DNA from 3 places in the Pseudarthrobacter sp. NS4 genome. Region 1 is predicted to be linked to each of the others. Evidence: riboswitches for the same ligand, from Rfam matches in the RefSeq annotation. Region 1 holds a riboswitch; each other region holds the start of a gene.
What was found. Region 1 has a riboswitch for S-adenosylmethionine ahead of metX (homoserine O-acetyltransferase MetX). Riboswitches for the same ligand answer to the same signal wherever they lie in the genome.
Positions count from the first base shown of each region.

Region 2: it holds a riboswitch for S-adenosylmethionine, as region 1 does, so the genes downstream of both, NXY83_RS03550 (cobalamin-independent methionine synthase II family protein) here and metX (homoserine O-acetyltransferase MetX) in region 1, are expected to answer to the same signal.
Region 3: it holds a riboswitch for S-adenosylmethionine, as region 1 does, so the genes downstream of both, NXY83_RS12925 (aminotransferase class V-fold PLP-dependent enzyme) here and metX (homoserine O-acetyltransferase MetX) in region 1, are expected to answer to the same signal.

Region 1 covers NZ_CP103288.1:1,504,037-1,506,298, forward strand. The annotation lists gene NXY83_RS07005 (bifunctional o-acetylhomoserine/o-acetylserine sulfhydrylase) at 1-684, shown strand, start outside; SAM riboswitch class IV at 803-918, shown strand; gene metX (homoserine O-acetyltransferase MetX) at 931-2,046, shown strand; gene NXY83_RS07015 (MFS transporter) at 2,228-2,262, shown strand, end outside.
Region 2 covers NZ_CP103288.1:742,214-744,475, forward strand. The annotation lists gene NXY83_RS03550 (cobalamin-independent methionine synthase II family protein) at 33-1,241, opposite strand; SAM riboswitch class I at 1,254-1,358, opposite strand; gene NXY83_RS03555 (M14 family zinc carboxypeptidase) at 1,578-2,262, shown strand, end outside.
Region 3 covers NZ_CP103288.1:2,741,020-2,743,281, forward strand. The annotation lists gene hisN (histidinol-phosphatase) at 1-699, shown strand, start outside; SAM riboswitch class IV at 861-974, shown strand; gene NXY83_RS12925 (aminotransferase class V-fold PLP-dependent enzyme) at 1,013-2,262, shown strand, end outside.

The DNA.
Region 1 (2,262 bases):
GGCACTGCGATCGCGGGAGTCATCGTGGACTCCGGCAAGTTCGATTTCAGCAAAGACCCGGAGCGGTTCCCCGGCTTCAACACCCCGGACCCCACCTACAACGGGCTGGTCTACGGCCGCGACCTCGGCGAGGGCGGTGCCCTGGGCGCCAACCTGTCCTACATCCTCAAGGCACGCGTCCAGCTCCTGCGGGACCTGGGCTCGGCGGTGTCGCCGTTCAACGCCTTCCTTATTTCGCAGGGCCTGGAGACCCTGAGCCTGCGCGTGGAACGCCACGTGGCCAACGCCGCCGAAGTGGCACGTTGGCTCGAAGCGCGTGACGACGTCGAATCGGTCGCCTACGCGGGCCTTCCGTCAAGTCCCTGGTACGAACGCGGCCGCAAGTACGGCCCCAAAGGCACCGGCGCCATCGTCTCCTTCAACCTGGCGGGCGGCGCCGAGGCGGGCAAGCGGTTCGTGGACGCCCTGGAGCTGCATTCGCACGTGGCCAACATTGGTGACGTCCGCTCCCTGGTCATCCATCCGGCGTCCACCACCCACAGCCAGCTCTCCCCGGAGCAGCAGGCGGTGGCCGGCGTGACCCCGGGGCTGGTCCGCCTTTCGGTGGGCCTTGAGCACATCGACGACATCCTGGCCGACCTCGAGGCCGGCTTCCGTGCCGCCAAGGACGCCTCGGGCGCCTGACCAGGACCAAAGGATGACGACGGCTGCCGGCCAGGAAGGCTGCCGGCGGCGGGGCGGGGAAGTCACAACCAGTCACACTCTTGGCCCGGGGCGGGTGGTGTTTCGTACACTCGAACCAGGTCATGAGTGCCAGTGACAGCCCCGGCTTGCTGGCCGGCAACCCTCCTTCCGCGGTGGGGTGCCCCGGGTGAAGACCTGGCCTGCCGGTCATTCGACGGTGGGCAAGCGCGTAGAAGAGGTCTTGCCATGACGGTTACCGTCACCCGTACCACCGCTCCCGAACACGGGATTGTCCGTTACGCCTCCATTGGAGGGCTGGAACTCGAAGCCGGCGGGTACCTGCCGGAGGTCACGCTCGCGTACGAAACCTGGGGAACCCTCAACGCGGACGGCAGCAACGCCATCCTGATCGAACATGCCCTGACCGGCAGCACCCATGTGACCCGGGGTGACACCGACGAGCCGGGCTGGTGGGAACAGCTGGCCGGCCCCGCCGCGCCCGTCGACACGGACCGGTTCTTCGTGGTGTCCATCAACATAGTGGGCGGTTGCTACGGCTCGACGGGGCCGTCGTCGCCCGCCCCGGACGGGAGCCCCTGGGGTTCCCGTTTCCCGCTGGTGACGTTGCGGGACAGCACCGTCGCAGAGGCCCGGCTGGCAGACCAGCTCGGCATCGGCAGCTGGTTCGCGGTCCTCGGCGGCTCCATGGGCGGGGCCCGCGCCCTGGAATGGGCTGTCACCTACCCCGAACGCGTGCAGCGCTGCGCCGTCATTTCCGTGGGAGCAGCCAGCACGGCTGAACAGATCGCTTTCGCCCAGGCGCAGACCCTCGCCATCCGCCAGGACCCGAATTTCAATGGTGGCGACTACTACGGCGGCCCTTTCCCGGAGGACGGGCTGGCCCTGGCAAGGCGCATCGCCCACATCACCTACCGCTCAGCCGCTGAACTCGAAGGCAGGTTCGGCCGCGCCCCACAGGCTCTGGAATCACCCCTGCAGGGCGAGCGCCTTGCGGCCCGCGGACGCTACCAGGTGGAGAGTTACCTGGACCATCAAGGCACCAAACTGGTCCAGCGCTTCGATGCCAACAGCTACATCGCCATCACCGAGGCGCTGATGAGCCACGACATCTGCCGGGGACGCGGGTCCCTCGCCCAGACCCTGTCCGGTGCCAAAGCCCGCTTTTTCGTCGCCGCCGTGGACTCGGACCGGCTCTACTTCCCGTCCCAGTCGCGGGAACTGGCACGGGCACTCCCTGGAGAGGTGGACGTCCACCTCATCGAGGCGCCCATCGGGCATGACGGGTTCCTCACCGAAATCGGCCAGCTGGGATCGCAGCTCCGGGGGCACCTTTCGGCATAACACCACGCCCCAGACGGCAGAATATGTGCAATTATGCAGATAGACTCTGCATGATTCGCCGTTGAGCTGGGCGTATAGGCAGACCATACTCAATGGGACCCGGCGGTTCGTGGCCACAATCACGTGTATCCGCCACAGCCTGTCCCAGTGGTGTCGAAGACGACGCCGAAGGAGTTCACTCATGAGTACGGAAAGCTCCGCCGCACGGCGGCCCGA
Region 2 (2,262 bases), 760 kb from region 1:
ACCGGCGGGTTTTTTCGGCAACGGGCAGGGCGCTACCAGAGGCGCTTTGTGGCCCGGCGGGCGCCTTCGCCCAGTGCTTCCAGCTTGGCGATGGCGATCTGCGGGTGGACGCGCCCGCCCAGGCCGCAGTCCGTGGAGGCAATGACGTTCTCGCGGCCCACTACCTCCGCGAAACGGACGATGCGGTCCGCCACCAGGTCCGGGTGCTCCACCACATTGGTGGCGTGGGAAACGACGCCCGGGATGATGACCTTGCCCTCGGGGAGCCTGGTGTCTTCCCAGACCCGCCACTCATGTTCGTGGCGGACGTTTGCCGCTTCAAAGGAATACCCGCCGGCGTTGACCTGCAGGACCGATTCAACAATGTCCCCGAACGGGATGTCAGTGGTGTGCGGTCCATGCCAGGATCCCCAGCAGACGTGCAGGCGGATCTGTTCCTGAGGCAGGTCCCGCAAGGCCCAGTTTGTTGCCTCAACCCGCAGTTGGATGAACCTGAGGTAGTCCTCCAGGGACGGCTCAGGATTAATCTGGTCCCAGCTTTCAGCGAGTGAGGGGTCGTCGAGCTGAACCGTCAAACCGGCGTCGATGATGGCCTTGTACTCCTCCCGCATGACGTCAGCACACGCGTAGAGCAGTTCCTCATCGGACTTGTAGTACTCATTGGCGACCCGGGCACAGGAACCAGGCGAAAGGGACGCCACAAAGCCCTCCGTAAGTCCGGCGGCTGCCAGGCCCTTCTTGAGGTTGGAGATGTCCGAGGCCACCAGGTCCTGCCCCGTATAGGTGAGGGGACCCGTGATCTTGGGCTGGGTAACGCTCTTGCGGTGTGCCAGGATCCCGGACGACGGATCGGTATAGGCGTCATTGAACGCCAGCCGGTCCCGTCGGTCCGGGAACGAGGTGAGCACGATATGCCCGGGGGAAGACCGATGGACTGTGGCATCCTTCCAGCGGTCCACGTCAGTGGGCTCCAGACCCCCCAGCCGGGCGAAGGAGTAGTTCCACCACGCGCCGTAGTCGACCGAATTGGACATGCTGTGCCCGTATTCGCCGTCGTTCGGAATATCCACTCCGAGGTCCTTCTGCCGCTTGACGACATCGGCAACTGAAGCTTCGAGAAGTTCCAGGAACGCAGGCGTGATGCCTTCTGATTCCTTAGCGGCATTGGCGGCGATCAGTTCCGGGGTGCGGGGCAAAGAACCGGCGTGGGTGACGCGGATATGGTCAGTGTTGAGGGACATGCTGGAATTTCCTTTCCATCGGTCCTGGCAGTAGCACCGTCACAGGCAGGATACCTGCTGAATGTGGGGTTGCTGCGGCTTCAACGATCCAGGTCTCTCAGCCGCTCCGGATGGGTACTCACACTTAAATCCAGCACGGGGGGCGGTGGCAAATTCGCTTCGCTTTGTGTCGCGCCCGGTGGGCCGGACGGCAGACTTTCGATTCGTAATAACTGGCTGCATATTCCTGTCATGTCCATTGACAGTATTTGTCCACGTTGGTTGGCTGATGTCACAGCCGCAATGGGGGACATGGCGGCTGGTGGCAAACCAACGCACTCGGAAGAGGTAAAGCACGTGAGAAAATCCCTGGCAACTTTCAGAACTGTGGCCGTGTCCGGAGTCCTGGCACTGGCAGTCGTGGCAGGACCTGCCCCGCTGGCCAAGGCCGTTGGTGAAGGCCCCAACTATGACGGGAACGGCCAGATCACGACCTCGAAGCTGGCCACCTATGACCAGATGGTTTCCTTCTTGAAGGACCAGGACGCCCGCCAGTCCGCCATGGAACTCGAGGTCATCGGACAGACGGTCAAGGGACGCGACATCCACTTGGTCAAGTACATTTCGGACCCGGCCAAGCCGACCATCCTGTACCTGACGCAGCAGCACGGCAACGAGCAGCTCACCACCGAGGGCGCCCTGGAATTCGTGAAGCACCTGGGGCCGGGTAAGTCCGCCGACATCCTGGATGGCGTGAACATCCTGATTGTGCCCATGCTCAACGCGGATGGTGCCATGGGGGACGTGAACTTCCCGCTCGACGGCTATCTGGCCAAGGGTGACCGCCACATGACCCGCTACAACGCGGAGGAGGTGGACTTGAACCGCGACCACGTGGCCAAGATCCAGCCGGAAACCCAGGCATTGCACAACAACGTGATGCGCAAGTACAAGATCGACTACATGATCGACCTGCACCATCAGGGCACCCGCAGTGAACGCCACGGAAAGCTGGTGTCCGGCTCCATCCTGTACCCCACGA
Region 3 (2,262 bases), 1.2 Mb from region 1:
ACCAAGCCTGACCTGACGCCGGTCACCGATGCGGACAAAGCCGCCGAAGAAGCCATCCGCGGCCAGCTCTCCCGTTCCCGGCCACGCGATGCGGTTCTCGGCGAGGAGTTCGGCAGCACAGGCCACGGCTCGCGCCGGTGGATCATCGATCCCATTGACGGGACCAAGAATTTTGTGCGCGGCGTCCCCGTCTGGGCCACCCTCATAGCCCTAGTTGATGAGGGCGAGCCAGTGGTCGGCGTCGTGAGCGCTCCCGCCCTGGGCAAGCGCTGGTGGGCGGCCAAGGGCATGGGCGCCTACATGGGCCGTTCCCTTGCCGCGGCTACCCGGCTCCGGGTGTCCGACGTCTCCAGCCTGTCCGACGCCTCCCTGTCCTATTCCAGCCTGGGCGGGTGGAAGGAACGCGGGAACCTGGACGAGTTCCTTGGTCTTACCGAGGACGTGTGGCGGACCCGTGCTTTCGGTGACTTCTGGTCCTACTGCATGGTGGCTGAAGGCTCGGTGGACATTGCCTGCGAACCCGAACTCAATCTGTACGACATGGCCGCACTGGTGCCGATTGTGGTGGAGGCGGGCGGCCGCTTCACATCCCTTGAGGGCGAGGACGGCCCGTTCGGCGGCAACGCACTGGCCACCAACTCCATCCTGCACTCGGAGGTGCTGCAGCGGTTGAACCCGTACCTGGACGACCTGCTGTAACCATTTGAAAGACCGAAGAATCGACGGCGGACCCTCCGAAAGGAGGCGTCCGCCGTCGTTTTCTTCGGCCGACTGGCCGGTTTCCCGCCGTGGCGTAACAAAACCCTTAACAATTGCCCCGGCTTCAAACCTGGCCACCGCATGTTCTACGCTCTTAACCAGGTCACGAGTGCCAGCGCAAAACCCCGGTTTGCTGGCCGGCAACCCTCCTTTCGCGGCGGGGTGCCCCGGGTGACGACCAGGCCGGTCCGGAGTGGATGCGGCAAGCGCGGATTCCCTGTATGCCGGAGTCCTGTCCTGAAGTGAGGTCTCTGTGACAACTGCCACCGTCTCCCCCAACGCCGCCATTCCCGCCGCAACGTCTGCCGCTTTTGACGAGCGCCAGGCAGTCGCCGGCCGTCCCCTTGCCGCCGTCACCGGAGCGGAAATCCAGGCGCCCCTGATCAGCGGCGGCCACGTCCGGTACGCGAACCTCGACTACGGCGCATCGGCCCCTGCGCTGTCAGTGGTGTCCGCCTACCTCAATGAGGTCCTGCCGTACTACGCCAGTGTCCACCGCGGCGCCGGCTACGCATCGCAAATCAGCACATCCGTCTATGAGAATGCCCGCAGCATTGTCCGGGACTTCGTGGGCGGCCGCCCTGACGACTCCGTCATCTTCACCCGGAACACCACGGATTCCCTCAACCTGCTGGCCGGCTGCCTCCCCGCCACCGACGGACGCCCGGCCGGCGACGTCCTGTACCTGGACATCGAGCACCATGCCAACCTGCTGCCTTGGCAGGGCGTTCCCCACCGCAGCATCATTGCCGCCGACACCATTGCCGGAACCATCGAGTCAGTGCGCGCCGAACTGGAGCAGGGCGGCGTAAGCCTGCTGGCCATCACCGGCGCCTCCAACGTCACCGGCGAGATCCTTCCGGTCCGGGCACTTGCCACGCTCGCACACCAACACGGCGCACGGATCGTGGTGGATGCAGCCCAGCTTGCCCCGCACCGCCGCGTGGACATCAGCGCAGACGACGTCGACTACATCGCCTTCTCAGGACACAAGCTCTACGCGCCGTTCGGCGCAGGCGTCCTGGTGGGCCGCCCGGACTGGCTCGACGCCGGTACCCCCCACCTTGCCGGCGGCGGCGCCGTCAAGGAAGCGAGGCTCGACGGCGTCAGCTGGGCCACCGGCCCGGCCCGCCATGAGGGCGGGTCCCCCAATGTACTGGGTGCCGCAACCCTTGCGCGCGCCACCCAGGTGATCGCGGGGTTGGACCAGGGCCGCTGGCATGCACACGAGTCCGCCATCCGTTCCTTCCTGGTGGAGGGCCTGCAGGAGATCGACGGTGTAACGGTCCACCAGATCTTCAAGGACACCAATGCGGACACCGACACCATCGGCGTGGTCAACTTTTCCGTCGAGGGCTACGACGCCGGGCTGGTTGCGGCGTACCTGTCGGCCGAGCATGGCATCGGCCTGCGGGACGGGCGCTTCTGCGCCCATCCACTGCTGAAGCGGCTGGGCCTGCCATCCGGTTCCCTTCGCGCCAGTTTCGGTGTCGGTTCCAGGCT